DNA from 4 places in the Rhodococcoides sp. S146-33 genome. Region 1 is predicted to be linked to each of the others. Evidence: riboswitches for the same ligand, from Rfam matches in the RefSeq annotation. Region 1 holds a riboswitch; each other region holds the start of a gene.
The links. Region 1 has a riboswitch for S-adenosylmethionine ahead of AC5WEY_RS21355 (mandelate racemase/muconate lactonizing protein). Riboswitches for the same ligand answer to the same signal wherever they lie in the genome.
Positions count from the first base shown of each region.

Region 2: linked by a shared signal. The riboswitch ahead of AC5WEY_RS08525 (ABC transporter substrate-binding protein) and the one ahead of AC5WEY_RS21355 (mandelate racemase/muconate lactonizing protein) in region 1 are both predicted to bind S-adenosylmethionine.
Region 3: linked by a shared signal. The riboswitch ahead of AC5WEY_RS11245 (bifunctional o-acetylhomoserine/o-acetylserine sulfhydrylase) and the one ahead of AC5WEY_RS21355 (mandelate racemase/muconate lactonizing protein) in region 1 are both predicted to bind S-adenosylmethionine.
Region 4: linked by a shared signal. The riboswitch ahead of AC5WEY_RS07780 (aminotransferase class V-fold PLP-dependent enzyme) and the one ahead of AC5WEY_RS21355 (mandelate racemase/muconate lactonizing protein) in region 1 are both predicted to bind S-adenosylmethionine.

Region 1 covers NZ_JCAJWY010000006.1:71,557-77,084, forward strand. Annotated here, with positions in the region: gene AC5WEY_RS21335 (hypothetical protein) at 1-69, opposite strand, end outside; gene AC5WEY_RS21340 (hypothetical protein) at 56-784, opposite strand; gene AC5WEY_RS21345 (hypothetical protein) at 781-1,071, opposite strand; gene AC5WEY_RS21350 (SseB family protein) at 954-1,388, opposite strand; gene AC5WEY_RS21355 (mandelate racemase/muconate lactonizing protein) at 1,461-1,889, opposite strand; SAM riboswitch class IV at 1,918-2,037, opposite strand; gene AC5WEY_RS21360 (carbonic anhydrase) at 2,084-2,890, shown strand; gene AC5WEY_RS21365 (cation efflux transmembrane domain-containing protein) at 2,840-3,532, opposite strand; gene AC5WEY_RS21370 (ArsR/SmtB family transcription factor) at 3,532-3,861, opposite strand; gene AC5WEY_RS21375 (DUF6941 family protein) at 4,188-4,565, shown strand; gene AC5WEY_RS21380 (hypothetical protein) at 4,668-5,321, shown strand.
Region 2 covers NZ_JCAJWY010000001.1:1,758,799-1,764,326, reverse strand. Annotated here, with positions in the region: gene AC5WEY_RS08535 (ABC transporter permease) at 1-112, opposite strand, end outside; gene AC5WEY_RS08530 (ABC transporter permease) at 105-1,085, opposite strand; gene AC5WEY_RS08525 (ABC transporter substrate-binding protein) at 1,082-2,695, opposite strand; SAM riboswitch class I at 2,916-3,009, opposite strand; gene AC5WEY_RS08520 (hypothetical protein) at 3,114-3,515, opposite strand; gene AC5WEY_RS08515 (HNH endonuclease signature motif containing protein) at 3,985-5,528, shown strand, end outside.
Region 3 covers NZ_JCAJWY010000002.1:589,344-594,871, forward strand. Annotated here, with positions in the region: gene metX (homoserine O-acetyltransferase MetX) at 1-378, opposite strand, end outside; gene AC5WEY_RS11245 (bifunctional o-acetylhomoserine/o-acetylserine sulfhydrylase) at 375-1,724, opposite strand; SAM riboswitch class IV at 1,897-2,019, opposite strand; gene AC5WEY_RS11250 (MFS transporter) at 2,371-3,513, shown strand; gene AC5WEY_RS11255 (ABC transporter substrate-binding protein) at 3,528-4,583, opposite strand; gene AC5WEY_RS11260 (response regulator transcription factor) at 4,749-5,423, shown strand; gene AC5WEY_RS11265 (HAMP domain-containing sensor histidine kinase) at 5,423-5,528, shown strand, end outside.
Region 4 covers NZ_JCAJWY010000001.1:1,615,063-1,620,590, reverse strand. Annotated here, with positions in the region: gene AC5WEY_RS07795 (YbaK/EbsC family protein) at 1-246, shown strand, start outside; gene AC5WEY_RS07790 (hypothetical protein) at 265-768, opposite strand; gene AC5WEY_RS07785 (hypothetical protein) at 786-914, opposite strand; gene AC5WEY_RS07780 (aminotransferase class V-fold PLP-dependent enzyme) at 924-2,255, opposite strand; SAM riboswitch class IV at 2,309-2,424, opposite strand; gene AC5WEY_RS07775 (Pls/PosA family non-ribosomal peptide synthetase) at 2,620-5,528, shown strand, end outside.

The DNA of each region.
Region 1 (5,528 bases):
AGCGATCATCGACCCCGGCGACGCCACCCAGCGTCGCAGTTCGCTGGGCCGCACGTCAGAAAATCGCATCCCACGCCCCCGTCGCCAACTCTCCGATTGCCGACCCCGTGTCGGCAACTGCCGCAGCCCCGTCACCGATCGCGTCGCCGGCGCTACCCAAACCTTCTGTAAGCGGGGCAGACTGGGCCAGCCGTAGATACTTCGCCGCTTCCTCGGCGAGAACGTCTGCGCGCTTCGTCAGCAGGGAGACGTGCTTCGAGGCCAGGCCTTCGGCCGCTCCGCCGAGTAGGTCGGAAGCGATAATGAACCAGCTCTCGGTAACCTCCAGCCATACGTTCTTCAGTGTTTCGCCGGCCAGGGTCTCGATCTGTCGCGCCGCATCGGCACCGTGTGATGCCGCTTCGTACGCAAGGCGATGCGCGTCGGACTCCGCACCGGGGTCGAGAATGAGGTGACCGCTGAGTGTCAGGCCCGCCGCGGCCGCATCGGTCCGAACATCTGCCATCCGAACGTGTGCGTTCTGGAGTTCGGTGGCAAAGGCATCAATCGCGGAGGCATAGGTGCGGGCCGCGGCCGCCATATCCACAGTTCGCTGCGCGCCGTCAGTCAATTTCTCGCACGCGAGTCGAGATGCCGGCCCGTCCCAGGCCGAATCGACGGTGTTCCGAATGGAATACATCGTTTCGCCGGTGACGTCGATGTTCGACGCAAGTTGGTCGCGTAGCCATCCGGCTGCCAAGCGGACCGAACCGGAATCGCCGTTCACGTGGGTATCGACGGTCATCGCTGCTCTTCCCACAGGGCAACATTGACCTGGTCGGCCGCGGCCAGGTCTTGTTCCGAGTAGCGATCGACACTCTCCGAGACGACGTCGCCGAAACCCGCGAGCGCCAGGCTCAAATCGCCGGCAGACTCGACGGAAATCGACATGATCCCGAGAATCGCTGCAGTTCCTACGCCCCCATCGACATCGCCGGGGATCGACGTTGCCAGCGTGTCCACGTAGGCGGCCGCCTCGGACATCCGTGCCGCTTCGGACTGCACGGCAACTGGGTCCACGAACAGGGCCATGACGTCGACGACCATTCACTCCGCGGATCGACGACGTCGAGAAGTACAAGATCGAATGGCGCGCCTTCGCGAACCGTTGCGAGCCGCTCCGTGGGCATCACCAGCCATGGTTCATCCGGACCTACACAGGTGTGCAGCCGGTCCAGTGCCGAGAAGACGAGCAACGCGGATCGCCCATCGCGCGTGGTCCGCAGTTTGACTGTCGCTTCGTCCGGCGTGGTCACCGATTCGACGCACGGCACGTAGACCACTGGTGGAAAATCAGTTGGAACTGTTATTTCTGTCCCTCCCCCAACGCGGCCAGATCGCCGCCCCACAGGATCAGACGCAGTAGGGATCGCGCCGGTTCCACTGACAGGCCGGCCCTTTCGGAGGCCTGGTGGACGGCTTCAGCGAGACAACGCCTGCCAGGTCGCCTCGCCCGCGCGATATCCCGCCTCGAACAGCCATGGCCACTCGGAGAAGTCCTCGGGATCGACCACCACTGTCTCGACGCCGCCGTTCCCACGCCGCTTGGGCATGTTCTCGGGATGAGACGGGAACCGATCTTTCAAATAAGCCGGCTCGAGACTCTGCCGAAATATCAACCACGTACGCGGTGTAAAACCCACTGCTTCAGCACGTTTCGCCAGGTCGATCCAGGTCTCACTGTTCGCATATCCACCCTCGAGCACCAGCCTCCGGGTTTCGAGCATCGGAAATGCCCCGAACCATATCGGTGGATAGCTCAGCAGTGTCTGGCACCAGGCACGACGGCGCTCGGGCGGAATGGGTTCCCACTTGGCCTGCGCTGCTGCGAGTTCGTCTCTTCCGGACATTGTTCACCTCATCCTGGAGGTGCAACCCTCCATCGACTTGCGGTCCCGCGGTTGCGGGATACGCCGGTTCTTCCCCTGGGGCACCCCTGTCGATGGAGACGGGGTTGCCGAACAGCCGGCCAGGTACCTACGGCTATTGCTCTTGAACCTTCCTCGACAATAGCCGAGGGGTACGACATGGATCGGCCGATCAATTGGATCGCCCCGAGCTCAGATCGAGTTCAGGCTCAGTAGTCGTCGATGCACGGGGCGGTGCGTACGACGGCGAACTCGGCCCCGATGCGTGGCCGACGCTCAGCCCCGACTGGGGTGCCTGCGCCGACACGTCGGCTCAATCACCGATCGACCTTCACGACGCCACAGCCGCCGATCTTCCTGCGCTCCAATGCGCCTACAGCACAGGCGTTATCGCCCTTAAAAACACCACACATACGGTGCAGACGGATGAGACACCAGGATCGGAGGTGATCCTCGGGGACAAGCACTTCGCGCTGACACAGTTCCACCTCCACGAACCGGCCGAGCACGAACTCGACGGCGTCCGCCACGACGCTGAGCTACATCTGGTGCACACCGCAGAGGACGGAAGCATCACCGTCGTCAGCGTCCTGATCGACAAGGGGGTAGCCAACGCAGCATTGAGAAACTACGTCGAGAAACTGCCTCCCGTCGGCGAGATCGCGGAGCTCACTGATTTCGATCCCAGCGCCCTGGTACCTACCGATCGGACGAACGTGCGCTACTCCGGGTCCCTCACTACTCCCCCATGCACAGAGGGCGTGCAGTGGATTGTCATGACCACGCCGGTGCAGGCCTCGGCGGAGCAACTCGACGAATTCCGCTCCGTGATCGAACAGAACGCTCGTCCACTGCAGGAGCAAGGCAGCCGAAAGGTCCACTCGACGCCGAAGGAAGTTGACTGGTCAGCGTCCGCGCCAACCCGGCAGGCGTCACTCGCAGCAGCCGCAGCGGTGTTCGTCCGATTCGGTGCGGGTGGGTAGAGGCGCGCAGCAGGTATCGCCTTTCCACGCGTTCATTCCCTCCTTTGTGGCGAGACCTGCAATGACGAGGGCAGCTACAGGGTCGGCCCACGACCAACCGAAGAGACTGTTGAGGAGTAATCCGATCAGGAGAACGGCGGAGAGGTAGGTGCACAGCAAAGTCTGTTTCGAGTCTGCGACGGCGGTGACGGAACCCAGCTCACGTCCGGTCCGACGTTGAGCCCATGAGAGCGTCGGCATGATCACCAAACTGACTGCTGCAAGGACGATTCCGACTGTCGAATGCTCGGCGGCTGCGAATCCGAACAGTGCGCGAACGGCATCGAGTGTGACGTACGCAGCCAGCCCGAAGAACGAGAATGCGATGACTCGTAGTGCGGTCTTCTCTCTCGCCTCGGGATCCTTGGCCGAGAACTGCCATGCCACAGCCGCTGCCGAGGACACCTCGATGATCGAATCGAGGCCGAACCCGACCAGTGCGGTCGACGAGACACGAGCACCCTCGGCAATGGCGATGGCGGCTTCGATCACGTTGTAGAGGATCGTCGCCGCGACGAACCAGCGAATGCGCGTGGACAGAATGGCGCGCCGCTCGTTCGAGGGCGAGTTCGGCGGCGATGACATGCCCAGCCCGGCGGGCATCAGCAGCAGCCCTCGGTGGTCGAGGCCGGGCAGCAGGTCGGGTCGACCGCAAGAACAACTTTCAGCAAGTCCTCCAGCGCCAGACCGATTTTGTTGTCCGCTAACTCGTACCGGGTCCGGCGTCCGTCCGGTACGGCAACGACCAAGCCGCAGCCACGTAGGCAGGCGAGGTGATTGGACAACTTCTGTCGCGTCACACCCAGCGCGTCGGCGAGTTCGGCCGGGTACCTCGGTGTGTCTTTCAGCGCCAGCAGCACTCTGGTGCGGGTTTCGTCGGACAGCGCGTGGCCGAACCGTGACAGCACCGACACGTTGGTCAAGAGATCCATGTCAAAACGGTACATCATTTTCTGTATTCAGAAAATCGTGAACCTCCAGGGTTCTTGGTAGCGGGAGCGGTAGTGCGGCCATCACGATCGCAGCCTCGCCCCGGCGGAAGTAGCCGTCGGGAACACTCGAGTGGATATGCGTTCCGTGCCGGGGCGGCAGCAGTCATACCGGAGCAGCCGACCCCACCCCCCGCAGGCGCGAGGATGAAGACAAGACGACGGGCGACAGCCGCGCCGCCTACAGTTGCGATGGTGACTGCCTCGATCGACGCGGCTGGCCAGGGACGTTTGACCTCAGGGGAATTCGTGATCGAAAGAGGAAGCCTATGATCATCACCGGGTTGTTCTTCGCCGAATACGCGCGAGCCTCCAACGACATGCTCGACATCCTCGGCGGAGTCTGGGATACCTGCACAGTTCCACGCGACACCCGCATGCTCGAATGCCGACTGGTCGCACTGTTGCAAACAGGACCAGACGACATCGGTAAGGACTTTCCCACCACACTCGAGGTGCTCGACGCGAAGGGCGAACACATCGTCAATCAGCGAGGCCTCCAGATTCCGGGTGCCGGCTTCACCGGCGAAAATCGGTTCTGGTTCCTGCCGATGCAGATGGTGTTCCGCGACGAAGGACGGCACAACTTCATCCTCAGCGCCGGTGGAGCCACAGCGAGCGTCGGGCTTCGCATCGCCTTCGGCTGACGTCTCGTGCTCGCAACCACGCTGATGCCTCGGAGTTTGACGAGCAGGCAACACCCCGGCCGAATTTCTCTACGCAGACCGGACATCCGTCATCATTGACGCGTGATCAAACAGGCAATCGGTTTTGGTGTGCTCGGCGCGGTGATTGCAGTGCTGGGTCAGTCGGTGACCGGAAATTCGGGGTACTCGGCGTACGTCTCCGGCGGCTCGTTCTACGGTCCGGATACCGCGTTGGGGCCGTGGGTACGGCCCGTTGTCGCCGCTGTAGTCGGCGCAGTGGTCGGCTTGCTCGCAGGCCTGGTGCTGTACCTGTGCGGCTTTCGATTCGCCGTCGATCCCTCTCGCCGAGTAGGGCTGGTCGCCGTTGCCGGTCTGATCGGCGTGACGCTGGGTATGACGCCCGTGCTGATTCTGGTCGGAACGAGCTTTTCAGGCCCGAGTTCGAGCGTGTCGACCGAATACCTACTGCCGATCTACGCAGGCACCGGAATCTTGGCTTATATTCTTGGAACCATCTCGGTTCAGTTGCTGCTCAAACTAATTCACGATCGCCAGTCGACCCGAACCACCAAAATTGTGGCTGCCTTTCTCCCGATTGGAGGTGTCCTCGCCACCCTCGTCGGAATAGGGACTGCTTGGGTTCTCGGCTTCTCGACGTCAGCATCCACCTTCGTCGCCGTGATCGTGGCGGTGCTGTGCGTTCTCGTGGCAACCTTTGCGCTCGCGCGGGCACGGGCCTTGCGCACGACAGCGTAGGAACTCGAAGATTCCGTCACGCGCACAACTATCCCACCACCCTCGACGCGAATGGCGAACACACCCTCAGTACCCGTGGGGCCACAGCGAGCGTCGCGCTGCGTATCGCATGCGGCTGACACAGGGCGACCGGAATGCGGACTCCGTAGCATACCGATTCCCGCGTAAACAACGCTAGGCTTAACTACACTTAAGTGCATCGAAGTA
Region 2 (5,528 bases), on a different contig from region 1:
TGTGCTTCAGCACGTCTCGCGGACCCCTGCGCCGCGCGGGTGCCGGTGCTTCTTCGACTACCGGGGGAACTGCCGAATGGACGGCGGTCTCGCGAATCAGGATGTCAGACATGAGCTTTCTCCGGTTCTGCACTGGCCTGCGCGGGCCGGTACTCACGCACGATGCGTGGATCGATCAGCGGATAGAGCAGGTCGACTGCGAGATTGACCAGGACGAAGACCAGCGAGGTCAGAACCACGATGCCCTGCACCACCGGAATATCCTGGGCCAGCACCGATGTCTGGGTCAGCCGTCCGACTCCGGCGCGCGAGAACACCGTCTCGACCACTACCGATCCGGCCAGCAGGGTGCCCACCAAGACCCCGGCAATCGTGAAGGCGGGGATCGAGGACAGACGCAGAACGTGTCGCGACTGCACCCGAAGGCGTGAGACCCCCTTGGCGCGAGCCACATCCACGAACGGCTGCTTCCACGTGGTGGTCATGCTGGTAGCCAGGACCTGCGCGATGACAGCACCGGTCGGCAACGCCAGTGTCACCGCAGGCAGCACCAACGACGCTACGCCGTCGTCACCGAACGCCGGGAACCAGCGCAGTCGGAACGAGAACAGTTGCAGCAGCAGTAGTCCTACCCAAAACGTCGGCACTGCCACCCCGAGCGGTGGGAGCGCAAGCAGCAGGTTCTTCAGCCATGGGATCTCGGTATACGTGGCGGCGTAGGCCACCGCGGCTCCGCACACGACGGCCAGCACCAGGGCCGTCCCCGCCAAGCCGAGCGTGCTGGGCACCGCGTCCAGGATGGCCGTCGTCACTGGCTGGCCGGTGGCGATGGACAATCCGAAGTCGCCCTGCACAGCCCCGACCAGTGAATGCCAATACTGCACCAGCACCGGCTGATCGAGACCGTAACGAGCCTGCAGTTCAGCGATGGCCGCAGCGTCGGCTGGGGTACCAGAGCCCGCCGAGTCCACGGCAAGACTGACCGGGTCCGACGGCAGCAGGAACAGCACGATGAACGAAATGGTGAACGCAGCCCACAGCACTGCCACTGCTTGCAGTACTCGCTGTCCGATGTAGCGGATCATGCGTTCAGCCAAGTGTCGAAGAACTGAAGGCGGGCCGAGGCCTCGAATTTCAGATCCTGCACTGTCGACGCCGCGCCGACGGCCTGGGAGAGTTCGATCGTGGGAATCCACAAGCCGTTGTCGAGCACCTGCTGCTGCGCGGTGGCGATTATCTCGTTGCGCGCCGCCACGTCGGTGGTCGAGAGCTGATCGGTCAACGTTGCATCCAGATCCGGGATCGGACCGCGGGCGTTCAGGTTTCGTCCGTCCACCGCAAACGAGGTACGCAGAATGTCGCCGTCGGCGCGAGTGCTGTTGTAGTACGTCGCGTCGTAGTCCTTTGTGCCTTGCCGCGCCGTCGCCTCCGAATTGGAGACCAGCTCGAGCTGCAGGTCGACACCCACTGCACGCAGTTGCTGTTGGGTCAGTTCCAGAATCGCCTGGTTGCCGGCGAACACCGCCGAGTACATGACCTTGAAACTCAGCTTCTGCCCGTCCTTTTCACGGATGCCGTCTCCACCGGGAACCCAGCCCGCGGCGTCGAGCAGCGACTTCGCCTTATCGGGGTCGTAGGTGACATCGGCGAGCTCGACGTAACCCGGCGTGGCGCTGGCCAACGTGCTTGTCGCTGTTCGGAAGTCGGGGCCGAGGACCGTATCGACGAGTTCCTGACGGTTGATCGCCGGCACCAAGGCCGTCCGGACGGCGGGGTCCTGTAGCGCACCGCGAGTGACGTTGGGCTGAATGCCGAACGGAACGCCCGGGTTGGATGCCGTCAGGATTCGGCCACCGGTCGCCTCGATCTGCGGCGCGTCCTGCGGTAGTGCGTCGCTGACGGCGTCGAGCTGATCGGAGGAAAGACTACCGGTACGCACACCCGACTCGGGCACGATCGTGAACTCGATACGGTCCAGGTACGCCTCGCCCTGGTGAGCGAATACCGCAGAGCCCCAGTTGTATCCGCTTCGCTTGGCCAAAGCGACGGAACGGTCCTGCTGATAGTCCGCATAGGTGAACGGTCCCGATCCGATATTGGTGCCCAAGCACCGAGACTCCGCCGACTGGGCCGACGTCGCGGTGGACTGAATCCCGAGCTGAGGCGTCGAACTCGCCTGCAGAAACTGCGCATTGGGTGCCGAGAAGTCGATGCGAACCGTGAGCGGATCGACGACCGTGGCACCTTGGTACCCGGTGAGGTAACTGGCGGCCAGCGGCGCCTTGGCGGCACCGAGGGTGCCGGTGATGGCGTCGAAATTGTCCTTGACGGCGGTGGCGTCGAGCGGAGTGCCGTCACTGAACGTCACGCCATCTTTCAGCTGGAAGGTGAAGGATTTCGCGTCGGGAGTCACTTCCCAACTTTCGGCCAACCACGGCTCGATCTCGCCGGTGTCAGAGTTCTGGTCGGTGAGCGAATCGACCACCTGGCGAGTCACGTAGATCGTTTGATTCGTACCCGCCTGCGCCGGATCGGAGCAGGTGGGAGCCCCGGACAGGCCGTAACGCAGCGTCCCTCCGGACTGCGGTGGTCCGGCGTCGGCGGCCGAGGTGGTGGCGCTACCTGCGCACCCGGCGAGCAATGTGGCGGTGGCGGCAACTACTCCGGCCACCAGAAGTACAGGGCGAGTGGACACGTGGGTGTCTCCGGTATCTGGTCGATCGCGCGCACGGTCCAGCGTCCGAGCTGGGTGTGCCCAGGAAGGAGTGCGCGCAGATGATGAAGTGAAACGTGAAGTACGAGCTGAGCCGAAATGTCAGCTGAGACAGGTCGACCCGTTCAGACGGCACAGATCGACATGAAGCCGACGACATCCGTCGACAAAGCCTGAGGCGACTCGGGTGTTCACGTGTATTCCTCCATCGGTCCCGGCGGTAGCACCCTCACCCGACGAGCGGGGGGTTGCTGCGACGTCATAGAGCCAGGTCTCTCGGTCGCTCTGGATGGTCCTTCGTATTCGATACTACGAGAGGGTAGGCGCAGTTGCCAACCGGGGTAGAAAATGGACTTACCGACGAAAGTCTCGAACAGAGTGAACGGACGAGCCCTCCCAATCAGACGGCAACTGTCAATTCCGCTTTTTCACTGACGACCGAATCCGAATCAAGCTGTCGCTCAACCATATCGGATCGCACGTCGATCATGCGTTGCACCCAAAAGTCGACCGTTTCACCAGCGGCGCAAAACCGATCCAGCACGTCCATACACAGCCAGGTCGCAACCGAAAAATCCTGCTCCGCCCCGTCGAGACCCATGAGTGCCAATTCTTCGCCCACGGCGATGAGAGCGCAATCGACACCGGCACTACTGCGCTCCAGCCATCCCAACGCCCGACGGAGATACTCCCAATCGGCTGCGGGCACAGGTTCGATGGCCGATTGCCTGCACAATTCCGCCGTCGCGACGAGCGCGTCCACAACCGGCCCCGACAGTGCACCGTCGAGTTCGACGAGCATGCCCCGATCGGAATCTATGAGGTCGGCCATGTAGCGCCAGCGGGTCGAAGGGGCGACATCCTCCGGCCACAGGTCAGTCGTACCGAACTGAAGTCGACTGATCAGTTCTTTCGATGAACTGCACGAAGCGGCGAAACGGAATGCGTCGTTCATGTCGATCATCCCCACTGGGTCGTAACACAACATTGGACACCGGCTCGGCACTCGAGTTCGGAGGTACTGCCAAGCAGTGGCTTTCGTCACCGATGCAAGCAACGATGCTGTGGTCGTTACGACCGCCTTGGGGGATATTGAACGCCCTCACCAGCATCTACGCGACTCGTCGTTACTGAAAATCGACAACGTCACACTTGTGGTCGATGTGTAATCCGCCACATACTGCAGCACTTCGACTCGGCATCCCGGCAGCCGAGCGCGAGTTGGAACGCGTGTTCGAAAGTCTGTCGGTGGGTCGCGATAGATTCTGTTCATGCTTTCGGGGGACGGCGGATCAGGGGTGGACGGCATCGAGACGGTGCCGCCTCCCCCTGTCGTGTCCGATCCCGCACTGTCGGCGCTGATCGACCGGGTCGAGTCCGCGGTGGCGGAGTTGGCCGGGCAGGGGTCGGTGTCGTGGACGAACGCCGACCGGCGTGCGGTGATCCAACGCATGGAAACACTCACCCGATCCGTGACCGCGTACTCGTACACCTGGCTCAACGAGCTGATCGATCAGCGCGGCCTCGATGTGTATCCCGGCTCGGTACCGTGCTCGGTGGCATGGATGCTGCGCATCACCCCACGCGCCGCCGGAGCGCGAGTGCGTCTGGCCGCCGAATTGGGGGATCGCACCGCACTGTCCGGTGAAGTCCTACCTCCGTTGTTGCCGCACACCGCGGCAGCGCTGCGGGCGGGATTGCTCGATGCCAAACATGTGCAGATGATCCGCGAATTCTTCAAGCACTTGCCGGCCAGTGTCGATCCGCAGACCCGCGATCTCGCCGAACAGCAATTGGTGGGCTACGCCTGCACCCGACGGCCCGACGACTTCGCGCCGTTGGTGGCTCACCTGGATTCGATCCTCAGCCCCGACGGCGACTACGACGAAGACGAGGACGAGGACGAGAACGGCAAGCCCAAGCCGAAGAAGCGTCGGGATGCGTTCTTCTATCTCGGTGAGCAGGGTGCCGACGGGATGTCGGACGGGAAGTTCTGCGTCGACTCCGAACTGCGGGCCTACCTCGAGGCCCTGTTCTCCAAAGCCGCGAAACCGGGGGTGAACAATCCTGCCGACCCGACATCGGTCGTCCACGACGACGAAGACTGCGAGACCAGCAGCGACGACGAAGACGGCGAGACCAGTAGCGACGACGAGCGCGGCGGGAGCGGCAGCGACGACGAGGGCGACCAGAGCGGCAGTGCCACAGCGCCGAAGGCCGAGCCGACCACCCACGAAGCAGACTCCAGTGACGCCGAGTCCACCGATGGAGGCCCGTGGGATGAGACGGACTGCGACGATGGCGCCGACTGCGGTGAATGCGACGGTGCCGACTGTGGTTGCGGCACAGCACCCGACGGCACAGCACACGACGACACAGCTGCAGCCAACGGCAGTGCCGAACCAGGCGACACAACCGACGCAGCCGAGACCGACGACGACCCCAACGGATCCGATACCGATACCGACACCGACACCGACACCGACACTGCGGCACGCGCCGCTGCCGCTGCGCGGGATCGACGCACCCAGAACGAACGCCGCCACGACGCCCTGAAACTGGCACTCCGGCACACCCTCGCCTCCGGAACCCTCGGCACCCACCGCGGCCTACCCGTCACCGCCATCGTCACCATGAGCCTCAAAGACCTCGAATCGGGCTGCGGATACGCCATGACCGGCACCGGATCCCGCGTCTCCATCCGCGACGCCATCCGCATGGCCTCCCACGCCCGCCACTACCTCACCATCTTCGACGACCACGGCAGAGCCCTCTACCTCGGCCGATCCAAACGCATCGCCTCCGCCGACCAACG
Region 3 (5,528 bases), on a different contig from region 1:
CGGTGTGCCATCGGGTGACAAGCTGCTCGGCCCGGTGGTGCCGCCGCACCCGCCGAGCACGTTGGTTGCGAGCACACACCACTCGTCGGTGTCGATAGGGCGCCCGGGCCCGACCATTCCGTTCCACCAACCGGGCAGAGCATGATCGGCGTCCGGCGGGCCGGACACGTGCGAATCGCCCGTCAGGGCATGTTCGACCAGAACGACATTGCTGCGGTCGGTGGCGAGTTCGCCCCACCGCTGCACCGCGACGGTGACCTGGGGAATACGAGCGCCGTTCTCGAGATCGAGACCGCCGATGTCTATGGTGCCCAGCCGGCCGTCCGGAGACGGAAGAACCGCCTCCGGACGAACGCCTGTGTCGCAGCTGTGACTCAAGATGCCGCCGCGCTGAAGCCGACCTCGAGGTCGGCGATGATGTCGTCGATTCCTTCGATTCCCACTGCCAGGCGAACCAGGCCGGGTGTCACTCCCGATGCCAGCTGCTCTTCGGGAGTCAACTGGGAATGGGTGGTGGACGCGGGATGAATGACGAGTGAGCGCACGTCTCCGATGTTAGCGACGTGGCTGTGCAGTGTGAGCGCGTTGACGAACTTCTTGCCCGCGTCCACTCCGCCCTTCAACTCGAAGGCGACGATCGCACCCTGCCCCTTGGGCAACAACTCCTGGCCGCGTCGGTACCACGGAGACGATTCGAGTCCGGCGTAGTTGATCGAGACGACGTCGTCGCGGCCGGCGAGGAACTCGGCCACCTTCTGTGCGTTCGCCACATGCCGCTCGATTCGCAGGCTCAACGTCTCGATGCCTTGGCTGATGAGGAAGGCGTTGAACGGCGAGACCGCCGCACCGATGTCACGCAGCAACTGCACGCGTGCCTTCAATGCAAATGCGGGCGCGCCTAGATCGGCGAAGACCACACCGTGGTAGCTCGGATCCGCGGTGGTGAAGTTGGGGTGGCGGCCCTGGGTCCAATCGAAGGTGCCACCGTCGACGATGACGCCCGCGATGGCCGTGCCGTGCCCGCCCAGATACTTGGTCGCCGAGTGCACGACGATGTCGGCACCGTGCTTCAGGGGCTGTAGCAGGTACGGCGTCGCTACCGTGTTGTCCACGATCAACGGGATGCCGTTCTCGTGGGCTACCGCCGAGATACCGGGGATGTCGAGAATGTCGTTCTTCGGGTTGGAGATCGATTCGCCGTAGAACGCCTTGGTCGACGGCGTGATCGCGGCACGCCACTGCTCGAGATCATCGGGATCGTCGACAAACGAGACGGTGATGCCCAGCTTGGGGAGCGTGTAGTGGAAGAGGTTGTACGTGCCGCCGTACAGCCGCGGGCTCGAGACGATGTGGTCGCCTGCTTCCGCGAGGTTGAGAATCGCGAACGTCTCGGCGGCCTGACCCGATGCGAGCAAGAGCGCGGCGACGCCACCTTCGAGGGCGGCGATGCGCTGCTCGACGACGTCCTGCGTCGGGTTGATGATGCGGGTATAGATATTGCCCGGCTCCGCCAGACCGAACAACGCGGCCGCGTGATCGGTGTTGTCGAACGTGTACGAGGTGGTCTGGTAGATCGGCAAGGCGCGAGCGTTGGTAGCGCCGTCCGGGGTCTGGCCCGAGTGAATCTGCTTGGTCTCGAAGCTCCAGTTGGCAGCCGGATCGGTGAACGGATCCTCGGTGGGTGCTCCGGTGGCGTCGACGATGTCGGGGGTCGAATCGGTCATGGCTGGTGATACTCCGTTTTCTTGAGACGAGTCTGTCTACGACGAATCGAATGTCGAATGATGCTCGAGAAGTCGAGCGTTACGGGGCGTATCGGTACAGCAACACATGAGAGAACCTCCTGACAGGCCTCGGCCCCAGGAGGCCGAAGATTCAGTGGGTCCGCTGCCTGCGGACCCGCGCTTGTCGATCCGGTACTCGCGTGCCGGATCGGCCTGGTCGTTCACCCGGGGCACCCCACCGCGGTTGGAGGGTTGCCGGCCAGCAAGCCGGGGCTCGATGCTGGCACTCATGACCTGGCGAAGATGTTACCGGGTGCGGACATGGCACAGAAACAAGGGCTCGGTGCGTCGGCCGGTGGGGCTCGAGCAGATGCTCGGGTGAGGACAATCACCGCGCTGCGACTCGAAAACCAGTTGCCCGAGGGAAGACAATGAACGGGCTGGCTGTTCTCTTACTCGGTTGTGCTGTGCTGAATCGATTCGGCCGGCCGCCGTTCTTGTTGCTCACTCACCCGATCGAAACGAAGGTAGTACCGCTGTGACTGTCACCGATTCCGCTTTGTCCCGAGTCAGCGCTGTGCGCGGCAGGGTGTCGAGTGGTCTGAGTGTCAGTCATCGACCGCACTCGACCCGTCGCAAACTCGCGATGTTGGCCCTGTCCATCGGCGGCTTCGGCATCGGCACCACGGAATTTGCGTCGATGGGCTTGCTGCCGGACATCGCCACCACGATGGGGATCTCCGAGCCTTCCGCGGGTCACATGATCTCTGCCTACGCGCTGGGCGTCGTGGTCGGCGCGCCCACCATCGCTGCCCTGGCTGCGCGCGTTCCCCGGCGGATGTTGCTGCTGGTGCTGATGGTCGCCTTCACCCTGGGCAACATCGGCACGGTGTTCGCACCCAGCTTCAACGAGCTGGTCGCTTCGCGATTCGTCGCCGGCCTGCCGCACGGCGCGTACTTCGGAGTGGCTGCGCTGGTGGCTGCACACCTGGCCGAGCCGGGTAAACGGGCCAAAGCTGTCGCGATGGTGATGATGGGCCTTTCGGTCGCCAACGTCGTCGGCGTACCGGTCGCAACCTGGATCGGGCAGGCGCTGGGTTGGCGCAGTGCGTTCGCTCTCGTAGCGGTCATCGGTGCCCTCACGGTCGCCGCGCTCGCTGTGTGGATGCCGCGCCTCGACGCCATGCCGACCACCAGTCCCATCACCGAACTGGGTGCGCTGCGCCGCAGTCAGGTCTGGATGACCCTGTTCGTGGGCATCGTCGGATTCGGTGGCATGTTCGCGGTGTACACCTACATCGCGTCGACGCTGACCGATGTCGCCGGCCTTGCTCGCGCGCTCGTTCCGGTCGCCCTGATGATCTATGGACTCGGGATGGTTGCAGGCAACTACGCGGGCGGCTGGCTGGCCGACCGATACCAGCTCAAGGGCACTTTCGTCGGCCTGGCTGCAACTGCAGTGTTCTTGGCGATGTTCGTGGCAGCGGCCCACAATCCGGTCACCGCTCTGCTTCTGGTGTTCCTGATCGGCGCGTCCGGCTCCTCGGTGGTTCCGGGGCTGCAAACGAGATTGATGGACGTGGCCGAAGACGCTCAGACGCTGGCCGCGTCGCTGAATCACGCCGCATTCAACCTGGCCAATGCCATCGGAGCCGCAGTCGGTGGTGCCGTGATCGCCGCCGGATTCGGCTACACGGCACCCGCGGCCGTCGGCTCGGGCCTGGCGGTGGCCGGTCTCGGTGTGCTGGCCACCGCCATGTGGATGGACAAGCGCGCGGCCGCGAAGTAGGCCGCCCGGTTCTGTCAGCCGGTGATCGTCGCTGCCGTTCCGTCGAGTGCGTCGGTCAGCGCCGGGGTCAGCTTGTCGATCACATACGGCAGGCTCAGCACGCTTGTGAAATAGATCGCCCCGGCCGTCACCCCGTCGGTGAAGACCAGATTGCCGTCCTGCACCGGCTCCAGCGCGTTGTACACCGCTTCTTTCTCCAACTGCGCGCGGTCGCCGGGCCCCTCGGTTCCCCAGATCAACACGTCGGCGACGTCGAGTACAGACAGGTTCTCCAGCGGAATACTGGCTTGAGCGCTACCGTCGGCCGGAACGTACGCGTCGATGTCGTCGGGGATCGCGAAGCCTAGCTCGGTGAGAAAGTCGGTGCTCAGTCCGTCCTGGTACGCAATCGCCTTGCCCTCGTAGAACGCGTTCTGCAAGAAGATCGCTTTCTTGCCTGCGAATTCCGGGTGGGCGGCAGCGGCGTCCGCGAACTTCTGGTTCACTCCGTCGATCAAGGCATCGACCTCGATCTTCCGGCCCAGAGCGCGTCCGATTTTCTCTGCCTGCACGTCCCACGGCTCGAAGTAGGCGGTCGACGCATCGGACTGCGCGAGCGTCGGTGCGATGTCGCTGAGAGTGTCGTACGTGTCCGCCGTCAGGCCTGCATTGGTGGCGATGATCAGATCGGGCTCGAGTGCGGCGATCTTCTCTGTCTCGAATCCATCGTCGTTCGAGAGAACCTCGGGCTGCGCGTCACCGAGCGCTTCCTGGGCCCACGGCCACGTTGCGTAGGGCTGTTCGCCGTACCACTCGGTGACGCCGACGGGTACGACGCCGAGCGCCAGGACGGTGTCCTGCTCGGTGTACCCCGCCACGACGATGCGAGTCGGTTCCGCGGGAACGACGGTCTCGCCGAACGCGTGCTCGATCGTGACCGGAAATGCGGACGAGCCGGCCGTGGAGCCCGTGCCCGTGCCCGCGGCAGGCGACGGCTCGTCATTCGAGTTCGAGCAGGCGCTGAGGAGCCCCGTGGTGGTCAGCGCTATCGCGAACACCGCCAGAGTCGTGCGGAATGGTCGGGTGTGCATCGACATGCCTTTCGGAAGGGTTGGCTAACAAACAGTAGGATAGCCGACCCTAATTCTTCTGTGCGGCCGAGCACGGAATCGACTTGACGGTAGGACCCGAACCTTCACTGAACCTCCACATTTCCCGACGGGCTCCTCCTTGTGTGCCCTCTAGGGTCAGTTCTCATGAGCCGCACAGTTCTCGTCGTGGACGACGAGCCCACGATCTCCGACGCCGTAGCGGCGCGACTCCGTGGCGAGGGGTACGAGGTCGTCACCGCAGCCGATGGCCCCGCCGCGGTCGAGGCCTGTGCACGATTCGATCCCGACCTTGTGGTTCTCGACCTGATGCTGCCCGGTTACGACGGGCTCGAGGTGTGCCGTCGAATTCAAGCGTCCCGGCCGGTGCCGGTGTTGATGCTGACGGCCAAGTCCGACGAGACCGACATGCTCGTCGGCCTCGGTGTCGGCGCGGACGACTATCTGGGTAAGCCGTTCAGTATGCGGGAGTTGGTCGCTCGCGTGCACGCGTTGATTCGGCGCGCCGAGCGATCGGCCACCGTCGAATCCCACTCCGTCCGAATCGGCGACCTGCAGATCGATCACCGTGAACGACGGGTGTCCAACGACTCCGGCGACATCCATTTGACCAGAACGGAATTCGACATCCTGGCTTATCTCGCTGCCCGTCCCCGGACCGCTGTCTCTCGAGAGACTCTGCTGTCGCAATTGTGGGGCTGGGACGATTCCGCGAGCAGCCGAACCGTCGACTCTCACGTGAAAGCATTGCGCCGCAAGCTCGGTGGCGATCTCATCCGAACGGTGCACGGTGTCGGGTATGCCGTGGAGTCGCCGCGATGATGCGCATGCTGCCGCGCCCGTTGGATCCCTTGCGCTCGTTCAAGCTCAAGGTCTCGTTCGTCGTAGGCACGGTGTTGGTCTTGGCGAGTGTCGTCTTCTGGATCG
Region 4 (5,528 bases), on a different contig from region 1:
ACGGGTGAGCGCCTCGGTGGCAGGCTGGCGCGGGCCGATCTCGACACGGCAAAACACGCGACCGGGCAGCCGATCGGTGGTATCGCCCCGGTCGGTCACCCCACGAACCTGGATACGTTCGTGGATCAGGATCTGGCCGGGTTCGCCGAGGTGTGGGCCGCGGCCGGCCACATCAACACGATTTTTCGGTCCACGTACACCGAGTTGTTGCGGATCACCGCAGGCTTGGCGATCGACGTGACCTGACCCCGCCGACGTCGAACCTCAGGATGCGAGCGTGGGTGCGATGCTCGATGCGCCGAGGACCTCGTCGACCGTGTCGACGTCGAAGCGAGTACCGCGAGCGCCGAGCAGCGGCAGAACCCCGGAGCTCAGGAATGTCGACTGCCGATTCACGTCGTCGTGGACCTGCAGCGTCACCCCGTCGGCGACGTCGGCTGCGGTGACGTCGGAGATCAGACTGGCCAACCCCGACGGCGTGCCGACGTAGCGGATGGACGACGGGCTGATCGGCGCGTCCAGCCCGCCGAACTCACGGCGAGCCGTCCGCGCATCGGCCGCGATGTGTACCTCGAGGTCGAGGAACACCGCCGTGCTGTCGGCCGACTCGCCGCGCTCGACGGCTTCGGCGCGTAGCCGCGCGCGTTGCTGCTGCGCTTCCCGCAGGTCGGAGGCTTGGATCCGGACAATGTTCGCATCCGGACCCACGGTCAGTTCGGACCAGATCTCATCGAATTCGACGGCGATGCGAGTGTGGTTGTGCGACATGAGTGGTGGTCCTGATTCTAGAAGTCGGAGAACGCATTCGGTCGGAGCGGAGCCGAAATCGAACACGAGCCGGACGCAGTGCGGCACAGATCCACATATCTGTTGCACCAGTGGCGGTTGCCCAGCCACGCGACACTCACGGTCATGACGCCATGCTAACCGTCCGAGGGGGTGCACGGGGATCCAACCCCGGCGGCACCATCAGCAAGGTCGGGGAACGGTCGCGGGTCGGGTACGGGGTTCCACCAGCCGGCGTCCTCCGCGTAGTCCCAGTTCGGTCCCGACTCGACCAGGGCGGCAAGCGCGTCGACGAGTCGGTCGACATCGGCCGAGGAACTGCCGAGACCGATGCTGGCTCGAACCGCGCCGTCCGCATGGCCCAGCCGGCGGAGCAGCGGGTGCGCGCAGAACTTTCCGTCCCGCACTCCGATGCCGTGCTCGGCGGAGAGGTACGCAGCCACCTCACCCGGGTCGCGTCCGGCCACCGTGAAGGTGACGATGCCGACGGTATCGGGCGCGTCGGCCCACACCTGCAGCAGTTCGACGCCGTCCAGATCAGCCAGGCCGCACCGCAGTCGGGACGACAATTCGTGCTCGTGTGCCTGCAGCTCGGCGTCGTCGAATCCTGCAATGGCCTCACAGGCTGCGGCCAGTGCGGCCACTCCGAGCACGTTGGGGGTGCCGGCCTCGTGGCGCTGAGGCGCTGGGGCCCACTCCGTGTGATCGATGCTCACGCTCCGAACCGCACCGCCACCGGCCAGGTGCGGCTCACCGGCGTCGAGCCAATCACGTGTGCCCACAAGCACTCCCGCCCCGAACGGGGCGTAGAGCTTGTGCCCGGAGAAGGCGAGGTAGTCCACGCCGAGTGCCGCGATGTCTATGCGGCGATGCGGAACGAGCTGAGCACCGTCCACTGCAATCCTGGCACCGTGGCGATGCGCCAGTGCGGCGAGTTCCGCAATGGGGAGGACCTCACCAGTGACGTTAGATGCCCCCGTGATCGCCAGCAGCGCAGCGGGTTTCGCGGCCAGTTCGGCGTCGAGACGCGCGATGGTCTCGGCCAGTGACGATGCGGCCACCACCACTCGGCGATCACGCCACGGAAGCAGGTTCGCATGATGCTCGATATCGAGCACCACGGTGTCGCCCGGCACACACGCAGCCAGCAGGTTGAGCGAGTCGGTGGTGTTCCGCGTGAACACCGCCACCGAATCATTCTGCGCACCAACAAAATCGGCGACAGTTACCCGAGCCTTCTCGTATGCGGCCGTCGAGACCCGCGAGGCGTAGCCGGCACCTCGATGCACGCTCGAGTAGAACGGCAGCAGTTCCGCGATCCGATCGGTCACTGCCGCCAGGGCCGGTGCGCTGGCCGCGTAGTCGAAGTTGGCGTAGGTGCACGTGCCACCCTGAACCAGGGGTACCTGCAGATCCGTGCCCGAAACAGGGGCAAAAGGAGCACAGGGGCGGGAAAGTACAGACGTCATGACAGATCAAGCCCTCACGTTCGAGGGACCCGCAACCGAAGAGTTCGTGAACGAGTCCGCGCTTGCCGCGCCGGTTTTCCGGCGTCAGCCTGGTCGTCACCCGGAGCACCCCACCGCGAAGGAGGGTTGCCGACCAGCAAGCCGGGGCTTGATGCTGGTACTCGTGACCGTGGGCAGAACCATTGCAAACCCGCTGCAGTTTTGTCAAGCCGGGACTCACACGTCTGCAGCAGTAGGATTTCCGCGGTAGGAGCGTGCGCTCGTTCACCTGCTGGCAAACAGAACGTGAGATAACCAACGGCGCTGCTGCTCGCCAGCACTACAGAGTCACTTGCCAACGAACGAGAAGGACGCCCGGTTGTCTGTGCATCAAGAGAACGATCTGCCGGGTTCGAGCGCGGACATCGCGCCTGCCCCGGCGGCGTTTCTTCGCTCGTCGCTCGCTCCTCCCGCCCGGACGCTCATCGACGTTCTCCGCGAGACCGCCCATCGCTTTCCCGACGCCCCGGCAATCGACGACGGCGCGGTGTCGGTCAGCTACTCGGAGCTGTTGGACGACATCGCCGAGGGCGCTCAATGGCTCGCCAATGCGGGCGTTCGGCGCGGCGATCGCGTCGGCATCCGTATGCCGTCGGGTTCTTTTTCGCTCTACGTGGCCATTCTGTCCATCCTTGCCGCCGGTGCCGCGTACGTTCCGGTCGACGCGGACGACCCCGAAGAGCGTGCCGAGCTCGTCTTCGGCGAGGCCAAGGTCACGGCCATCGTCACCGCAGGCGGTATCGCGGCCGGTACCGCCCCGAAACAAGACGTACCCCAGGACGCCGCCCGACCGCCTACCCCCGAGGACGATGCCTGGGTCATCTTCACCTCGGGTTCGACGGGTACGCCCAAGGGCGTTGCGGTCAGTCATCGCAACGCGGCGGCGTTCGTCGATGCCGAGGCGCGCATGTTTCTACAGAAGGATCCGTTGGGCCCAGGTGATCGCGTACTCGCCGGCCTGTCGGTGGCGTTCGACGCCTCGTGCGAAGAGATGTGGTTGGCGTGGCGGCACGGTGCGTGCCTGGTGCCCGCGCCGCGGTCGCTGGTGCGGTCCGGCTTCGATCTCGGTCCGTGGCTCGTCTCCCGCGACATCAGTGTCGTCTCGACGGTGCCGACCCTCGCGTCGCTGTGGCCCGCGGTCGCACTCGAGGCAGTGCGGCTGCTCATCTTCGGCGGCGAAGCCTGCCCCCCGGAGCTGGCCGAGCGACTCGCCGTCGAGGGCCGCGAGGTCTGGAACACCTACGGCCCCACCGAAGCAACGGTCGTCGCGTGCGCGGCCATCATGGACGGGAAGGGTCCCGTCCGCATCGGATTGCCGTTGGACGGGTGGGACCTGGCGGTGGTCGACGCGTCGGGCGCTCCCGTGCAGGTGGGTGACATCGGTGAACTCGTCATCGGTGGCGTCGGTCTGGCGCGGTATCTCGATCCGGCCAAGGACGCCGAGAAGTACGCGCCGATGCCCTCCCTCGGTTGGGAGCGGGCTTATCGCAGCGGCGATCTGGTCAAACTCGAACTCGAAGGCCTGCTCTTCCAGGGCCGCGCCGACGATCAGGTCAAGCTCGGTGGTCGACGCATCGAACTCGGCGAGATAGACAATGCGCTGCAAGCACTTCCGGGCGTCAGCGGTGCCGCCGCGGCCGTGCGCAAGACCGGTGCGGGTAACTCGGTTCTCGTCGGCTACCTCGCCAGTACCGACCCCGATTTCGATCTCGAAGCCGCCCGAACGCTGTTGGCCGAGCAGCTGCCGTCGGCGCTGGTTCCACGGCTCGCGTTGGTCGAGGAGATGCCCACGCGCACCTCGGGCAAGGTCGACCGCAATGCGCTGCCGTGGCCATTGCCCGGCTCGGCGGGCGCGTCGGCTCTCGGCGGCACGGCGGGGTGGGTGGCGCAGCTGTGGACCAACATCCTCGGCGCTCAAGTCAACGACGAGAACGCCGACTTCTTCGCCAACGGCGGCGGATCCTTGTCGGCCGCGCAGCTGGTGACAGCGTTGCGCGAGCGGTTCCCCGAGGTCACCGTCGCGCAGTTGTACGACCATCCCCGATTGGGTTCGCTCGCACAGTATCTCGACGACCTGAAGCCGGTGGTCGAGGCAATTCCACGTGAGGTCGCCCCCACATCGCGCACCGCCCAGTGGGCACAGATTCTGGCGACGGTTCCGTTGACCACCTTGACCGGGTTGCAGTGGGTCACCTGGTTGGGGTTGCTGTTCAACGTCATGTCGTGGTTCGGCGACGTGTCGTGGGCTCCGACGCTGTCGTGGTGGTGGATTCTGCTGGCATTCCTCTTCTTCATCACGCCGGTCGGGCGAATGGCGATCTCGGTGATCGGATCTCGCATCCTGTTGGCCGGATTGAAACCCGGCGCGTACAAACGCGGCGGCAGCATGCACATAAGACTTTGGGCGGCAACACGATTGACCGATGCCAGCGGTGCCTCCAATCTTTCGGGTGCGCCGTGGATGGTCTACTACGCGCGGGCTCTCGGTTCGAAGATCGGCAAAGGCGTCGACCTGCACACGCTGCCGCCGGTCACCGGCATGCTCGAGCTGGGCGACGGCTGTTCCATCGAGCCCGAGGTGGATCTGTCCGGACATTGGATCGACGGTGATCTCGTCTACATCGGCGGCATCGAGATCGGTGCCGGTGCCACCGTCGGTGCCCGCTCGACACTCCTGCCTGGAACGAAGGTCGGCAAGAACGCGGTCGTCACCGCCGGCTCAGCCGTCGTCGGACGGGTGAAAGCCGGCCAGATGTGGTCCGGTTCGCCGGCGCAGAAGGTCGGCAAGGCCGATCATCCGTGGCCCGCCGAAACACCCCCGCGCGCAACCCATTGGGTACTCGCGTACGGCGTCGCATCCCTCTTCCTGTCCGGCATGGCACTGTTCTCCATCGGCGTCAGCCTCGTGCTGATGGGGTGGTGGATCCACACCGCCGACTCCGTGTTCGACGCCTTCCAACGTGGCTTGGTGATGTTGCCCGTCGCGACGCTGGTGTCGCTGGCGGTGTTCGCACTGATCACCGTCGTTGCGGTGCGCTTGCTCAGCATCGGACTCGTCGGCGGATACCACCCCGTGCGCAGCCGCATCGGCTGGCAGGTCTGGGCCACCGAACGGTTGATGGACTCGGCGCGCACGTTCCTCTTTCCGCTCTACGCATCGCTGCTGACGCCGCACTGGCTCCGACTCCTCGGCGCGAAGATCGGCAAGGACGTCGAAGCGTCGACCGTACTGAT